4 regions of the Paenibacillus sp. Mc5Re-14 genome follow, and region 3 is predicted to be linked to each of the others. Evidence: a T-box and tRNA genes for the amino acid it is inferred to sense, from the RefSeq annotation. Region 3 holds a T-box; the other regions hold tRNA genes.
The links. A T-box is a leader RNA that pairs with one kind of tRNA and senses whether it is charged. The one in region 3 lies ahead of tyrS (tyrosine--tRNA ligase), so its partner is inferred to be a tRNA-Tyr.
Positions count from the first base shown of each region.

Region 1: it encodes a tRNA-Tyr, which carries the amino acid that the T-box ahead of tyrS (tyrosine--tRNA ligase) is inferred to sense. The anticodon was not compared.
Region 2: it encodes a tRNA-Tyr, which carries the amino acid that the T-box ahead of tyrS (tyrosine--tRNA ligase) is inferred to sense. The anticodon was not compared.
Region 4: it encodes a tRNA-Tyr, which carries the amino acid that the T-box ahead of tyrS (tyrosine--tRNA ligase) is inferred to sense. The anticodon was not compared.

Region 1 is NZ_CVPD01000001.1:3,513,190-3,516,761, reverse strand. Features, by position in the region: gene BN1546_RS15925 (MFS transporter) at 1-205, opposite strand, end outside; gene BN1546_RS15920 (TetR/AcrR family transcriptional regulator) at 347-904, opposite strand; tRNA gene BN1546_RS15915 (tRNA-Leu) at 1,138-1,216, opposite strand; tRNA gene BN1546_RS15910 (tRNA-Cys) at 1,228-1,302, opposite strand; tRNA gene BN1546_RS15905 (tRNA-Gly) at 1,314-1,385, opposite strand; tRNA gene BN1546_RS15900 (tRNA-Gln) at 1,392-1,466, opposite strand; tRNA gene BN1546_RS15895 (tRNA-His) at 1,476-1,548, opposite strand; tRNA gene BN1546_RS15890 (tRNA-Trp) at 1,567-1,640, opposite strand; tRNA gene BN1546_RS15885 (tRNA-Tyr) at 1,648-1,733, opposite strand; tRNA gene BN1546_RS15880 (tRNA-Thr) at 1,738-1,813, opposite strand; tRNA gene BN1546_RS15875 (tRNA-Phe) at 1,836-1,908, opposite strand; tRNA gene BN1546_RS15870 (tRNA-Asp) at 1,946-2,022, opposite strand; tRNA gene BN1546_RS15865 (tRNA-Met) at 2,038-2,114, opposite strand; tRNA gene BN1546_RS15860 (tRNA-Val) at 2,140-2,215, opposite strand; tRNA gene BN1546_RS15855 (tRNA-Glu) at 2,273-2,344, opposite strand; tRNA gene BN1546_RS15850 (tRNA-Ser) at 2,362-2,453, opposite strand; tRNA gene BN1546_RS15845 (tRNA-Asn) at 2,457-2,532, opposite strand; rRNA gene BN1546_RS15840 (23S ribosomal RNA) at 2,597-3,572, opposite strand, start outside.
Region 2 is NZ_CVPD01000001.1:1,963,466-1,967,037, forward strand. Features, by position in the region: tRNA gene BN1546_RS08910 (tRNA-Gly) at 597-667, opposite strand; tRNA gene BN1546_RS08915 (tRNA-Pro) at 675-751, opposite strand; tRNA gene BN1546_RS08920 (tRNA-Leu) at 759-838, opposite strand; tRNA gene BN1546_RS08925 (tRNA-Arg) at 851-927, opposite strand; tRNA gene BN1546_RS08930 (tRNA-Gly) at 933-1,007, opposite strand; tRNA gene BN1546_RS08935 (tRNA-Leu) at 1,018-1,098, opposite strand; tRNA gene BN1546_RS08940 (tRNA-Lys) at 1,111-1,186, opposite strand; tRNA gene BN1546_RS08945 (tRNA-Gln) at 1,191-1,265, opposite strand; tRNA gene BN1546_RS08950 (tRNA-Tyr) at 1,368-1,453, opposite strand; tRNA gene BN1546_RS08955 (tRNA-Thr) at 1,458-1,533, opposite strand; tRNA gene BN1546_RS08960 (tRNA-Asp) at 1,547-1,623, opposite strand; tRNA gene BN1546_RS08965 (tRNA-Met) at 1,649-1,722, opposite strand; tRNA gene BN1546_RS08970 (tRNA-Val) at 1,752-1,827, opposite strand; tRNA gene BN1546_RS08975 (tRNA-Glu) at 1,837-1,908, opposite strand; tRNA gene BN1546_RS08980 (tRNA-Ser) at 1,928-2,019, opposite strand; tRNA gene BN1546_RS08985 (tRNA-Asn) at 2,023-2,098, opposite strand; tRNA gene BN1546_RS08990 (tRNA-Ala) at 2,103-2,178, opposite strand; rRNA gene rrf (5S ribosomal RNA) at 2,261-2,377, opposite strand; rRNA gene BN1546_RS09000 (23S ribosomal RNA) at 2,455-3,572, opposite strand, start outside.
Region 3 is NZ_CVPD01000001.1:4,721,043-4,724,614, forward strand. Features, by position in the region: gene BN1546_RS21400 (transglycosylase domain-containing protein) at 1-1,359, opposite strand, end outside; T-box leader at 1,495-1,761, shown strand; gene tyrS (tyrosine--tRNA ligase) at 1,827-3,080, shown strand; gene BN1546_RS21410 (AraC family transcriptional regulator) at 3,278-3,572, shown strand, end outside.
Region 4 is NZ_CVPD01000001.1:2,089,211-2,092,782, forward strand. Features, by position in the region: gene BN1546_RS09490 (PAS domain-containing sensor histidine kinase) at 1-811, shown strand, start outside; tRNA gene BN1546_RS09495 (tRNA-Gly) at 1,015-1,085, opposite strand; tRNA gene BN1546_RS09500 (tRNA-Pro) at 1,095-1,168, opposite strand; tRNA gene BN1546_RS09505 (tRNA-Arg) at 1,191-1,267, opposite strand; tRNA gene BN1546_RS09510 (tRNA-Cys) at 1,294-1,364, opposite strand; tRNA gene BN1546_RS09515 (tRNA-Gly) at 1,375-1,449, opposite strand; tRNA gene BN1546_RS09520 (tRNA-Leu) at 1,456-1,543, opposite strand; tRNA gene BN1546_RS09525 (tRNA-Lys) at 1,559-1,634, opposite strand; tRNA gene BN1546_RS09530 (tRNA-Gln) at 1,639-1,713, opposite strand; tRNA gene BN1546_RS09535 (tRNA-His) at 1,732-1,804, opposite strand; tRNA gene BN1546_RS09540 (tRNA-Tyr) at 1,821-1,906, opposite strand; tRNA gene BN1546_RS09545 (tRNA-Thr) at 1,911-1,986, opposite strand; tRNA gene BN1546_RS09550 (tRNA-Phe) at 2,012-2,084, opposite strand; tRNA gene BN1546_RS09555 (tRNA-Asp) at 2,135-2,211, opposite strand; tRNA gene BN1546_RS09560 (tRNA-Met) at 2,237-2,310, opposite strand; tRNA gene BN1546_RS09565 (tRNA-Val) at 2,321-2,396, opposite strand; tRNA gene BN1546_RS09570 (tRNA-Glu) at 2,403-2,474, opposite strand; tRNA gene BN1546_RS09575 (tRNA-Ser) at 2,506-2,597, opposite strand; tRNA gene BN1546_RS09580 (tRNA-Met) at 2,601-2,674, opposite strand; tRNA gene BN1546_RS09585 (tRNA-Asn) at 2,709-2,784, opposite strand; tRNA gene BN1546_RS09590 (tRNA-Ala) at 2,789-2,864, opposite strand; tRNA gene BN1546_RS09595 (tRNA-Ile) at 2,887-2,963, opposite strand; rRNA gene rrf (5S ribosomal RNA) at 2,998-3,114, opposite strand; rRNA gene BN1546_RS09605 (23S ribosomal RNA) at 3,193-3,572, opposite strand, start outside.

The DNA of each region.
Region 1 (3,572 bases), 1.2 Mb from region 3:
CAGATAATTTTCCTGACAGCGGTGATAATAAAAGCTGTGTCAACGCAAAAGCTGCAACCATCAGCCCCATGGAAGAACCGTTCATCCCTAGCTCGCTTATAAATTTAGGTAAAACAGGAACAACTAATCCAATCCCCATGAATGCTAAAAAAATGTTAAGCATCAATAACAGCATTGCTCCCCGATTTCTTGTCAGTATAGACATATTTCCACCCTTCCTTTTCAGAACCCCTTTTATTTATCAATAGTTAATTTCAGTATCCCAACTTCAAAAACAAAAAAACTTTAATTGTTTTATTAGTTTTCACATAAAAAAAGCCTCTATTAATATGCACATATTATTAGGCTATTTTTGTTTTTCGACTAACCCAAATAACAATATATCTACAATGGAATAAGTTGCTTCCTCTACCGTCACACTGTTATCCAGAAAGAAACGCTGATCAAGCGTTAAATTTACTGAATCAATAATAAGCTTCATGATCAGAGCCTCATTTTTATTCACAATAATTCCTTCTCGGATACCTTCCTGAATTAATGTTCTAATCGGAGACCAATCATTTAAATCAGCATGTACTCTTTTCCATTGCTCAGGATAATATTTTTTCATCTGGTCTAATATTCTTAAATCATAAAACTTATAATACAGCGGCATAACCCTAATCGACTGTTTAATCTTTTCTAACAAAGATAATTCATTGTTTCGGATAATTTGTTCTGTCTTTTGAATCATATCATCATTTGTACGCTCAATCAGTGTCTCTAAAATAAGCGTCTTAGATGAAAAATTCTCGTACAATGTACGCTTACTGATGGCAAGTCTTTTCGCAAGATCATCCATAGTAAATTTCAAGCCATTCTCATGAACTTCCTCTACAAAAGCTTCCAAAATTCTTTCCTGCATATGCATTCCTCATTTCTCTTACACTTAATAAACTATAAATGTTTTTTCAGTACCATCATCCTACTACAACTTTCAAAGTCCCAGTCAAATATAAACCTAATTAAAAAGGATCTCTGCAAAGTTCTTATCTTCCACTCATCTGGATCCAAGTTAATCTTGTTGCCAAAGTTAAGAATACGAATAATAAAAAGGATGATAAAATGCATTAAAGCATTTTATCATCCTTCTATATATACCGGCGAGAGGACTCGAACCTCCACGGTTTCCCACTCGATTTTGAGTCGAGCGCGTCTGCCATTCCGCCACGCCGGCATATTAAGTTATGGAGGCGCCACCCAGATTTGAACTGGGGAATAAAGCTTTTGCAGAGCTTTGCCTTACCACTTGGCTATGGCGCCAGAGTATAAAAAGCGGACGACGGGAATCGAACCCGCGACCCTCGCCTTGGCAAGGCGATGCTCTACCGCTGAGCCACGTCCGCATAAGATGGCTGGGGATATAGGATTTGAACCTATGCATGACGGAGTCAAAGTCCGTTGCCTTACCGCTTGGCTAATCCCCAATAAGAAAGGGCGGCCGATGGGGCTTGAACCCACGAATGCCGGAGTCACAGTCCGGTGCGTTAACCACTTCGCCACGACCGCCACAGGAAAAGAAGTAATTGGCAGGGGCAGCAGGAATTGAACCCACACCAACGGTTTTGGAGACCGTTGTTCTACCTTTAAACTATGCCCCTATAAAACTGGTGGAGGATGATGGATTCGAACCACCGAACCCGTAAGGGAGCAGATTTACAGTCTGATGCGTTTGGCCACTTCGCTAATCCTCCAAAATGGTGCCGGCGAGAGGACTTGAACCCCCAACCTACTGATTACAAGTCAGTTGCTCTACCAATTGAGCTACACCGGCACAAAAACTATTCAATTAAAAGTGGCTCGGGACGGAATCGAACCGCCGACACGAGGATTTTCAGTCCTCTGCTCTACCGACTGAGCTACCGAGCCTTACAATAAGACCCTTTATCAATTAATACATTAATAATGGCGGAACTGACGGGATTCGAACCCGCGATCTCCTGCGTGACAGGCAGGCATGTTAGGCCTCTACACCACAGTTCCATAATAGATTTAAATTGGTTGCGGGGGCAGGATTTGAACCTGCGACCTTCGGGTTATGAGCCCGACGAGCTACCGAACTGCTCCACCCCGCGACAGTAATAAGTATTTATTTTAAAATGGTGGAGGCTGAGGGGATCGAACCCCCGACCCTCTGCTTGTAAGGCAGATGCTCTCCCAGCTGAGCTAAGCCTCCTCAACGGAACACTTCTCGTATTATACCATAACAAACTTTTTAATGCAATTTTTTTTATGACCCGTAGGGGATTCGAACCCCTGTTACCTCCGTGAAAGGGAGGTGTCTTAACCCCTTGACCAACGGGCCATGCTATAGAATAATTCTGGCGGAGAGAGAGGGATTCGAACCCTCGAGACGCTTTTGGCGCCTACACGATTTCCAATCGTGCTCCTTCGGCCAACTCGGACACCTCTCCATATGGCTCCCCGAACAGGACTCGAACCTGTGACAACTCGATTAACAGTCGAGTGCTCTACCAACTGAGCTATCAGGGAATATTAACACTTGTTTCAAGGTTACACCTTGAAAACTGAATCCGAAACTTATTGCGTCTTATCTTAGGATAAGCCCTCGACCGATTAGTATTGGTCAGCTCCATGCATTACTGCACTTCCACCCCCAACCTATCTACCTCGTCGTCTTCAAGGGGTCTTACGAATTGGGAAATCTCATCTTGAGGGGGGCTTCACGCTTAGATGCTTTCAGCGCTTATCCCTTCCGTACATAGCTACCCAGCGGTGCTCCTGGCGGAACAACTGGTACACCAGCGGTACGTCCATCCCGGTCCTCTCGTACTAAGGACAGCTCCTCTCAAATTTCCTACGCCCACGACAGATAGGGACCGAACTGTCTCACGACGTTCTGAACCCAGCTCGCGTACCGCTTTAATGGGCGAACAGCCCAACCCTTGGGACCTACTTCAGCCCCAGGATGCGATGAGCCGACATCGAGGTGCCAAACCTCCCCGTCGATGTGGACTCTTGGGGGAGATAAGCCTGTTATCCCCAGGGTAGCTTTTATCCGTTGAGCGATGGCCCTTCCATGCGGTACCACCGGATCACTAAGCCCGACTTTCGTCCCTGCTCGACTTGTAGGTCTCGCAGTCAAGCTCCCTTCTGCCTTTGCACTCTTCGAATGATTTCCAACCATTCTGAGGGAACCTTGGGGCGCCTCCGTTACTCTTTAGGAGGCGACCGCCCCAGTCAAACTGCCCACCTGACACTGTCCTCGCACCGGATCACGGTACCAAGTTAGAACCTAGATACGATCAGGGTGGTATCCCAAGGATGCCTCCTCTCAAGCTGGCGCTCAAGATTCAACGGCTCCCACCTATCCTGTACAGATCGTACCCAAATTCAATATCAAGCTGCAGTAAAGCTCCATGGGGTCTTTCCGTCTTGTCGCGGGTAACCTGCATCTTCACAGGTATTAAAATTTCACCGGATCTCTCGTTGAGACAGCGCCCAAGTCGTTACGCCATTCGTGCGGGTCAGAATTTACCTGACAAGGAATTTCGCTACCTTAGGACCGTTAT
Region 2 (3,572 bases), 2.8 Mb from region 3:
CGTCTATCAGAACTAACTGATCACTCTGAAAACATAGCGTTTATTTTCTTTAAAATGTTGGCTTGGCACTCATGAAACAAAAAAAAACGATATTCGGCCTTTGGGCCAAATTCGGTTTTTAGAGGTGAAACTATTATTCCCCAGTTTCCTATTCTTCTTCCTGCGATTTATGTGGAATAATGTAATGCCATAACTCCGTTTCGTTCGTTCCAGCATTCGTACAACCAAACAATTAGGAAATGATCTGGCAAAGCTTGTACTCACCAACTCTATTCAAAGTGGGACGGATTCAAAGAAATCAAATCTTCAGAGAAATCATACAACTACAATCGTGCTATCGAGTTATGGGATTGGAGCTCCGAGCGACTTGAATTAGAAAAGGAGTTTTAAAATAGTGGGGCAACTAACGGGGCATGTTAGCTTAGTAAGGACGATGAGTAACCAGTCTGTGTAAATCGATGAAGTATAACAATTGCAATCTCATCGATTTAGACTATAATGTTCTAACTCTTGAGCTTTATTGACTAGAACACGATATTTTTTAAAAGTACAAAAAAAAGAGATGGCATAAGCCGTCTCTTTTTTCATCTATATAAAGCGGGTGATGGGAATCGAACCCACGCTACCAGCTTGGAAGGCTGGAGTTCTACCATTGAACTACACCCGCAAAAAAATGGTCGGGATGACACGATTTGAACATGCGACCCCCTGGTCCCAAACCAGGTGCTCTACCAAGCTGAGCTACATCCCGTAATAGATGCCGGTGAGAGGACTCGAACCTCCACGGTTTCCCTCACGATTTTGAGTCGCGCGCGTCTGCCAATTCCGCCACACCGGCTTATGAAATTAATGGCGCGCCCTGAGAGATTCGAACTCCCGGCCTTTTGATTCGTAGTCAAACGCTCTATCCAGCTGAGCTAAGGGCGCAAATATGGAGCGGACGACGGGAATCGAACCCGCGACCCTCGCCTTGGCAAGGCGATGCTCTACCGCTGAGCCACGTCCGCAAAAACAATATGCGCGTGGAGGGACTTGAACCCCCACGTCAAAGACGCTAGATCCTAAGTCTAGTGCGTCTGCCAATTCCGCCACACGCGCATACAATGATAATGGTGAGCCATGAAGGACTCGAACCTTCGACACCCTGATTAAAAGTCAGGTGCTCTACCAACTGAGCTAATGGCTCTTAATGGCTGGGGATATAGGATTTGAACCTATGCATGACGGAGTCAAAGTCCGTTGCCTTACCGCTTGGCTAATCCCCATTATGTATTTAACAGGGCGATCAATGGGCCTTGGACCCACGAATGCCGTAGCCACAATTCGGTACGTTAATCCATTCGTCACGACCACCATAATAATAAAACTGGTGGAGGATGATGGATTCGAACCACCGAACCCGTAAGGGAGCAGATTTACAGTCTGATGCGTTTGGCCACTTCGCTAATCCTCCAAAATGGTGCCGGCGAGAGGACTTGAACCCCCAACCTACTGATTACAAGTCAGTTGCTCTACCAGTTGAGCTACACCGGCATATTAAGTTAAATGGCGGAACTGACGGGATTCGAACCCGCGATCTCCTGCGTGACAGGCAGGCATGTTAGGCCTCTACACCACAGTTCCAGAGGCATTTCCATCAGGAAATTAATTGCGGGGGCAGGATTTGAACCTACGACCTTCGGGTTATGAGCCCGACGAGCTACCGAACTGCTCCACCCCGCGACATTGAAGGTACTTCTCAATATTATTAATGGTGGAGGCTGAGGGGATCGAACCCCCGACCCTCTGCTTGTAAGGCAGATGCTCTCCCAGCTGAGCTAAGCCTCCATACTACTATGACCCGTAGGGGATTCGAACCCCTGTTACCTCCGTGAAAGGGAGGTGTCTTAACCCCTTGACCAACGGGCCACATATCTATTATAAGAGCTGGCGGAGAGAGAGGGATTCGAACCCTCGAGACGCTTTTGGCGCCTACACGATTTCCAATCGTGCTCCTTCGGCCAACTCGGACACCTCTCCATATGGCTCCCCGAACAGGACTCGAACCTGTGACAACTCGATTAACAGTCGAGTGCTCTACCAACTGAGCTATCAGGGAATATTGGTGGAGCCAAGGGGGATCGAACCCCTGACCTCCTGCGTGCAAGGCAGGCGCTCTCCCAGCTGAGCTATAGCCCCATCTTAGAAATAACCATTAAAATTCTGATTATGTAGAGGTTAGTCTTACAGGCGAAAAAAAATCCCCAGAGAAGGGGCTTATGCTTGGCGGCGTCCTACTCTCCCAGGACCCTGCGGTCCAAGTACCATCGGCGCTGGAGGGCTTAACGGTCGTGTTCGGGATGGGTACGTGTGGAACCCCTCCGCTATCGCCACCAAACATGAATTTGCCTCGCAAATTCTAACTTCAAGGTTACACCCTGAAAACTGGATCCGAAACTTCATTGCGCTTTATCTTAGGATAAGCCCTCGACCGATTAGTATTGGTCAGCTCCATGCATTACTGCACTTCCACCCCCAACCTATCTACCTCGTCGTCTTCAAGGGGTCTTACTAATTGGGAAATCTCATCTTGAGGGGGGCTTCACGCTTAGATGCTTTCAGCGCTTATCCCTTCCGTACATAGCTACCCAGCGGTGCTCCTGGCGGAACAACTGGTACACCAGCGGTACGTCCATCCCGGTCCTCTCGTACTAAGGACAGCTCCTCTCAAATTTCCTACGCCCACGACAGATAGGGACCGAACTGTCTCACGACGTTCTGAACCCAGCTCGCGTACCGCTTTAATGGGCGAACAGCCCAACCCTTGGGACCTACTTCAGCCCCAGGATGCGATGAGCCGACATCGAGGTGCCAAACCTCCCCGTCGATGTGGACTCTTGGGGGAGATAAGCCTGTTATCCCCAGGGTAGCTTTTATCCGTTGAGCGATGGCCCTTCCATGCGGTACCACCGGATCACTAAGCCCGACTTTCGTCCCTGCTCGACTTGTAGGTCTCGCAGTCAAGCTCCCTTCTGCCTTTGCACTCTTCGAATGATTTCCAACCATTCTGAGGGAACCTTGGGGCGCCTCCGTTACTCTTTAGGAGGCGACCGCCCCAGTCAAACTGCCCACCTGACACTGTCCTCGTACCGGATCACGGTACCAAGTTAGAACCTAGATACGATCAGGGTGGTATCCCAAGGATGCCTCCCTTCAAGCTGGCGCTCAAAGTTCTACGGCTCCCACCTATCCTGTACAGATCGTACCCAAATTCAATATCAAGCTGCAGTAAAGCTCCATGGGGTCTTTCCGTCTTGTCGCGGGTAACCTGCATCTTCACAGGTATTAAAATTTCACCGGATCTCTCGTTGAGACAGCGCCCAAGTCGTTACGCCATTCGTGCGGGTCAGAATTTACCTGACAAGGAATTTCGCTACCTTAGGACCGTTATAGTTACGGCCGCCGTTTACTGGGGCTTCGGTTCATAGCTTCGCCCGAAGGCTTACCACTCCCCTTAACCTTCCAGCACCGGGCAGGCGTCAGCCCGTATACTTCGCCTTGCGGCTTCGCACAGACCTGTGTTTTTGCTAAAC
Region 3 (3,572 bases):
AATCGTGCCAGGCTGTACAAGACCGCTGTCCAAAGCAGGCAGATAAGCAGCAATCGGTTTCATGGCTGAACCCGGCTGGCGTACCATCTGGGTAGCGTAGTTCATTTGCTCTTTTTGGAAGTCACGACCTTCCATCATACCGAGAATGGCGCCGGTTTTATGCTGAATCAGAATGGCTGCCGCTTGCTCGTCACCTTTGGTTTTACTAGTAGCAGAGAAGTTGTCCTTATTTTCTGCAATTTGACGCATAGATTTGTACACGCTCTTATCAATGGTGGTATATACCATATAGCCGCCTGTGCGAAGCTGCTGTTCGGCTTCTTTGAGCAAGTCGTTATCATCCTTGGTTTTGGTATCCGCACTGGCATTAGCCTTTTGACTCGGATTGGTGACAGACATGAGTGCCTGCGCAGCTTGCCGCTCTGTTTCCATCATAAGATATGGATAGGTGTTATAAGCCTTAACAGTGCGTGGTGCGAGAGATTTTTTGATATCAAAAGCCATCGCTTCATCATATTGTGCTTTATTGATTTTGTTCTCCTCCAGCATTCGGCTGAGCACCAGGTGCTGGCGGTTGATCGCTCTTTTAAAACCAGCTTCATTAAATTCGCCTTTACCGTTGTAAGCAGAATAAGAAGAAGGGAGTTGTGGCAAACCTGCCAGATAGGCAGCTTGGGCTACATTAAGCTTGCCCAAATCATTCTCATTAAAAATACCTTTGGCCGCTGCTTTAATACCAAAGACGTTGTAACCGCTTGATCCGTTACCGAAAGGTACCTTATTGAGATAGGCTGTAATTATTTGCTGCTTACTCAGGAAGCGCTCCAGGCGCAGAGATAGTAAAATTTCTTTGACCTTGCGGTCATCCGTACGATCAAGATTTAAAAAGACACGACGTGCAAGCTGCTGGGTAAGAGTACTCCCTCCAGTTTGTACGGATTCATGTAGTGCCTTTTGCTTCACAGCACGCAGCGTTCCCGACAAATCGACACCTTTATGCTCGTAAAAATGGTTATCTTCAATAGCAATGACTGCGTCAATGACGAGCTGAGGAATCTCCTTAAATGTAACAGGTCTTCGATCTTCCTCGGTCCGAAGCTGCCCGATGGGAGAGCCATCATTGAAATAAGCGAAGCCTGTAATTGCATTTTTATCTACTTCCTGTAGAATCGTAGATCTGGAACGCACGGGCTCGTTTTTTACAATAGAAGCAATATAGCCGGCGGCGGTTCCTCCTGCGAATAGTGCTCCCATAAAACCGATGATGACGACCCACTTTATGACACGGCCGAGCCTTCGCATGGTTCTCCGTAAGCGGGAAGGCTTTGGCTCTGATACATTGTTTTTTTCTTCAACCATTAAGTCTTCCTCCTTTATAACAGCCATTATTATAGCATAAAATTACAAAATGAACCCATATGCTAAAAAGCCTGTCTTTTGGTGTCGTTGACTACATAAAAACAGTGTGTTATAAATAGGTCAAAGTAAATATCGTGAAAAGCAGAGAAAGACTTCAGTAGAAGGCGGAATCACGTTGTGCAGAGAGCCGATGGGTGGTGTGAATCGGTAGCGTCCCTCCTTTGAATTACCGTCTGGAGCTGTCTGGATGAATGGAAGGCTTTTGCAGGTTTGCGAAGCTCATCATAGTAATCCGGTACCGGGTGTAGACCCGTTATAGGAATGAAGTGAAAGAAACGTTTGCTTTTGCATACGTTTCTTTAATTAGGGTGGTAACGCGAGCAGCTCCTTCTCGTCCCTTGGGATGAAAGGGGCTTTTTGGTTTGTTAAAATAGTAATTTTTGGATGAAAAATAGGAGGGATTCAGGATGAAGTGGGAAGAATTGAAGCCTGAGCAACAGGCAGAGGTAGAACGACAACTAGAAGTGATACGTCGTGGAGTAGCGGAAATTGTACCTGAGGATGAGCTGAAGCGTAAGGTTGTTAAATCGGTTGTTAGCGGCGAGCCACTCAAAATTAAGCTGGGTCTGGATCCGTCTGCGCCCGACATTCACATCGGACATACGGTTGTTATGCACAAACTGCGTCAGTTCCAGGAATTAGGTCATCAAGTGCAACTGATTATCGGAGATTTTACAGGCAGAATTGGTGATCCGACAGGTAAATCGGAGACCCGCAAGCAACTGACTGAGGAAGATGTACAGCGCAATGCACAAACATACAAGGAACAAATTTTTAAGATTCTCGATCCTGAAAAGACAAAGGTATACTACAATTCTGAATGGTTAGGCCCGATGTCTTTTGCGGATGTGGTAACCCTGTCTGCTAAAGTAACGGTTGCCCGTATGTTGGAGCGGGATGATTTTACAAAAAGATACCAAAACGGCCTGCCGATCAGCATCCATGAGTTCTTTTACCCGCTGATGCAGGGCATGGATTCTGTGGCTCTCCAAAGTGATATAGAATTGGGTGGTACAGATCAGAAGTTTAATCTGCTGATGGGTAGAACGCTGCAAAAAGAATACGGAGTGGAGCCGCAGGCAACTATTACATTACCACTGCTTGAGGGTCTTGATGGCGTTCAGAAGATGAGCAAAAGTTTGGGGAACTACATTGGTGTGGATGAGGAGCCAAACGAAATTTACGGTAAATCAATGTCCGTTCCTGACGAGCTGATGCTGAAATATTTTGAGCTTGCAACGGATATTACCAATGAGGAGCTGGCAGAGCTGGCGAAAGGTGTTAAGGAGGGTTCTGTGCATCCACGTGATGCCAAAATGAAACTGGCCGGAACATTAGTCCGCATGTACCACGGTGAAGAAGCGGCGGAAGCAGCCAAGCAGCATTTTGTGACCGTATTCCAACAACGCGCGCTTCCTGATGATATTGAAGAATTCACCTTGACAGCAGATCAGCTAGAAGAAGGCGGCATTCGTGTGATCCAGTTGCTGACTCATCTAGGCTTTGCAGCATCTAACGGTGAGGCCAAGCGTAGTATTCAGCAGGGTTCGGTTAAAATTAATGAAGAGAAGTGGACCGATGTGAACGAAGCATACAAGCCGCAAGAAGGCGACATTGTACAGGTAGGTAAACGGAAATTTGCTAAAATCAAGCTCGGATAATTAAAATACATTCACTAGCAGCGTTGAGATTGATTTTACATCTCAGTGCTGCTTTTTTTTATTTCTGCCAAATGAAAAGCCGTGGTAAACTTAGCACAAATAATCAAACAAGTAGGTAAAGAGTTATACATAATGAATACGTGGGTTACCCAATGTGGATGTAGGCTAGATAAATTACAAGTGCGGGGAAGGATTATATGGACTACTTTAAACGAATTCAGTGTGCGATTGAGTTTATTGAATTGAATCTCCGGGAGGATTTAAAAATTGCCGAGGTTGCTTCACAGGCATACTTTTCAGCATTTCATTTCCAGCGGGTTTTTCAGGCCATTTCGGGTTTTACAGTTCAACAATATATAAGAAGGAGAAGATTGTCCGAGGCGGCTAAACGGCTAAAGCAATCCAATCTAAAGGTATTGGACATTGCTATTGAGTATCAGTACAACTCGCAAGAAGCTTTTACTCGCGCATTTGAAAAAAGTTTTGGGATCA
Region 4 (3,572 bases), 2.6 Mb from region 3:
TCGAGCCTTCATGAAGAACCTGTGGACTACGATCCGTTCAGGTGAGGTATGGCAGGGAGAAATACGAAATCGTGCTAAAGATAACAGCTACTACTGGGTGAATACCACGATAGTTCCATTTATGGACGAGGAAGGTAAACCCTATCAGTACTTAGCGATCCGTAATGAAGTAACTAAATTAAAAAAAGTAGAGGCAGAGCTTCAGACCATGATGACGCAAGTCATGCAAATACAGGAGGAAGAGCGTAAACGCTTTTCAAGAGAGCTTCATGATGGGATTGGTCAAAGCCTGTTTTCACTTATTATTCAACTAGATAGCCAACTAGCTGAACAGCCCAGTGCTACTCTGGAAAATCTGCGTACACAGGTAACTGATATCATTAAAGATGTTCGTGGCTTAGCGTGGGAACTTCGTCCCTCAGTTCTGGATGATTTGGGTGTCGTACCGGCCCTAAGAACTTATATTGAAAATTTCTGTTCGCATTACGGAATCAAAGTGCATTTTCAATGTACTTTACGTAAACGCCTTGATATCCGAAAAGAAATAGCAATCTATAGAATTGTACAGGAAGCACTGACGAATGTGGCTAAATACGCAGATGTAGCAGAAGCATACGTTGATGTAGAGGATCAAGACGAAATAATAAAAGTAACTATTCGGGATGAGGGTATGGGCTTCTCTGGAGAATCCAAAGGAGAGGGAGTTGGATTGTTCAGCATGGAAGAACGAGCTAGAGGAGTAGGCGGCTTCATGAGCATGACTTCTGCTCCAAATCAGGGAACCTCCATCCAACTAACCATTCCAGTGTAAAATCTGTGCACTAGATCAGTTATCGGTGTATCCCCCTGCAGGAACAGGAGAGATACACCGATGGCAAGCACTAACAATAGCCATCACTTTGTGGAATCTATGGAATATAAATGTACAAAAAAAGAGAGAGCTCTGTCCCCAGACAGGCTCTCTTTATTTATAAGGTGTCACCACTGAGGCAACAAGAATCCGCTATAGCAAAAAGCGGGTGATGGGAATCGAACCCACGCTACCAGCTTGGAAGGCTGGAGTTCTACCATTGAACTACACCCGCAAATCAGTATCGGGATGACACGATTTGAACATGCGACCCCCTGGTCCCAAACCAGGTGCTCTACCAAGCTGAGCTACATCCCGACATTATACATTTTTTAAGAAATGGCGCGCCCTGAGAGATTCGAACTCCCGGCCTTTTGATTCGTAGTCAAACGCTCTATCCAGCTGAGCTAAGGGCGCATATCAAATTCCATAATGAGCAGTTAAGGCGCCACCCAGATTTGAACTGGGGATGAAGCTTTTGCAGAGCTTTGCCTTACCACTTGGCTATGGCGCCGTATGGATAATGGAGCGGACGACGGGAATCGAACCCGCGACCCTCGCCTTGGCAAGGCGATGCTCTACCGCTGAGCCACGTCCGCAAAATATGGTGCGGTCGAGAGGACTCGAACCTCCACGGGGGGTTAGCCCACACGGACCTGAACCGTGCGCGTCTGCCAATTCCGCCACGACCGCAAAATAATTTATAAATGGTGAGCCATGAAGGACTCGAACCTTCGACACCCTGATTAAAAGTCAGGTGCTCTACCAACTGAGCTAATGGCTCTTAATGGCTGGGGATATAGGATTTGAACCTATGCATGACGGAGTCAAAGTCCGTTGCCTTACCGCTTGGCTAATCCCCATTAAATTAAGAATCAAAGGGCGGCCGATGGGGCTTGAACCCACGAATGCCGGAGTCACAGTCCGGTGCGTTAACCACTTCGCCACGACCGCCATATGATTATAAAACTGGTGGAGGATGATGGATTCGAACCACCGAACCCGTAAGGGAGCAGATTTACAGTCTGATGCGTTTGGCCACTTCGCTAATCCTCCAAAATGGTGCCGGCGAGAGGACTTGAACCCCCAACCTACTGATTACAAGTCAGTTGCTCTACCAATTGAGCTACACCGGCACATTACCAATTCCCACTTGAAAGGTGGCTCGGGACGGAATCGAACCGCCGACACGAGGATTTTCAGTCCTCTGCTCTACCGACTGAGCTACCGAGCCATATTTAATTTTATAAATATACTATATAGTTCGTACTATATGCATATAAATGGCGGAACTGACGGGATTCGAACCCGCGATCTCCTGCGTGACAGGCAGGCATGTTAGGCCTCTACACCACAGTTCCAGAGGCATTTCCATCAGGAAATTAATTGCGGGGGCAGGATTTGAACCTACGACCTTCGGGTTATGAGCCCGACGAGCTACCGAACTGCTCCACCCCGCGATATAAAATATGGTGGAGGCTGAGGGGATCGAACCCCCGACCCTCTGCTTGTAAGGCAGATGCTCTCCCAGCTGAGCTAAGCCTCCATATTATGACCCGTAGGGGATTCGAACCCCTGTTACCTCCGTGAAAGGGAGGTGTCTTAACCCCTTGACCAACGGGCCTTACAAAATGAATTCTGATTTAATAAATTTATGGCGGAGAGAGAGGGATTCGAACCCTCGCACCACTTTCGCAGTCTAACCCCTTAGCAGAGGGTCCCCTTATAGCCACTTGGGTATCTCTCCGAGTAGCGGCAGAGGGGATCGAACCCCCGACCTCACGGGTATGAACCGTACGCTCTAGCCAGCTGAGCTACGCCGCCACCTTATATATAAAATCCAGAAGTATTAAAAATATGGCTCCCCGAACAGGACTCGAACCTGTGACAACTCGATTAACAGTCGAGTGCTCTACCAACTGAGCTATCAGGGAATATTGGTGGAGCCAAGGGGGATCGAACCCCTGACCTCCTGCGTGCAAGGCAGGCGCTCTCCCAGCTGAGCTATAGCCCCATACTTTTAGTCAATCTAGAAATGGTGGGCCTTAGTGGACTCGAACCACCGACCTCACCCTTATCAGGGGTGCGCTCTAACCAGCTGAGCTAAAGGCCCTAATTTATAATTTTATCATCCTTTAAAGGACTTTGCTTGGCGGCGTCCTACTCTCCCAGGACCCTGCGGTCCAAGTACCATCGGCGCTGGAGGGCTTAACGGTCGTGTTCGGGATGGGTACGTGTGGAACCCCTCCGCTATCGCCACCAAACATGAATTTGCCTCGCAAATTCTAACTTCAAGGTTACACCCTGAAAACTGGATCCGAAACTTCCTTGCGCCTTATCTTTAGGATAAGCCCTCGACCGATTAGTATTGGTCAGCTCCATGCATTACTGCACTTCCACCCCCAACCTATCTACCTCGTCGTCTTCAAGGGGTCTTACGAATTGGGAAATCTCATCTTAAGGGGGCTTCACGCTTAGATGCTTTCAGCGCTTATCCCTTCCGTACATAGCTACCCAGCGGTGCTCCTGGCGGAACAACTGGTACACCAGCGGTACGTCCATCCCGGTCCTCTCGTACTAAGGACAGCTCCTCTCAAATTTCCTACGCCCACGACAGATAGGGACCGAACTGTCTCACGACGTTCTGAACCCAGCTCGCGTACCGCTTTAATGGGCGAACAGCCCAACCCTTGGGACCTACTTCAGCCCCAGGATGCGATGA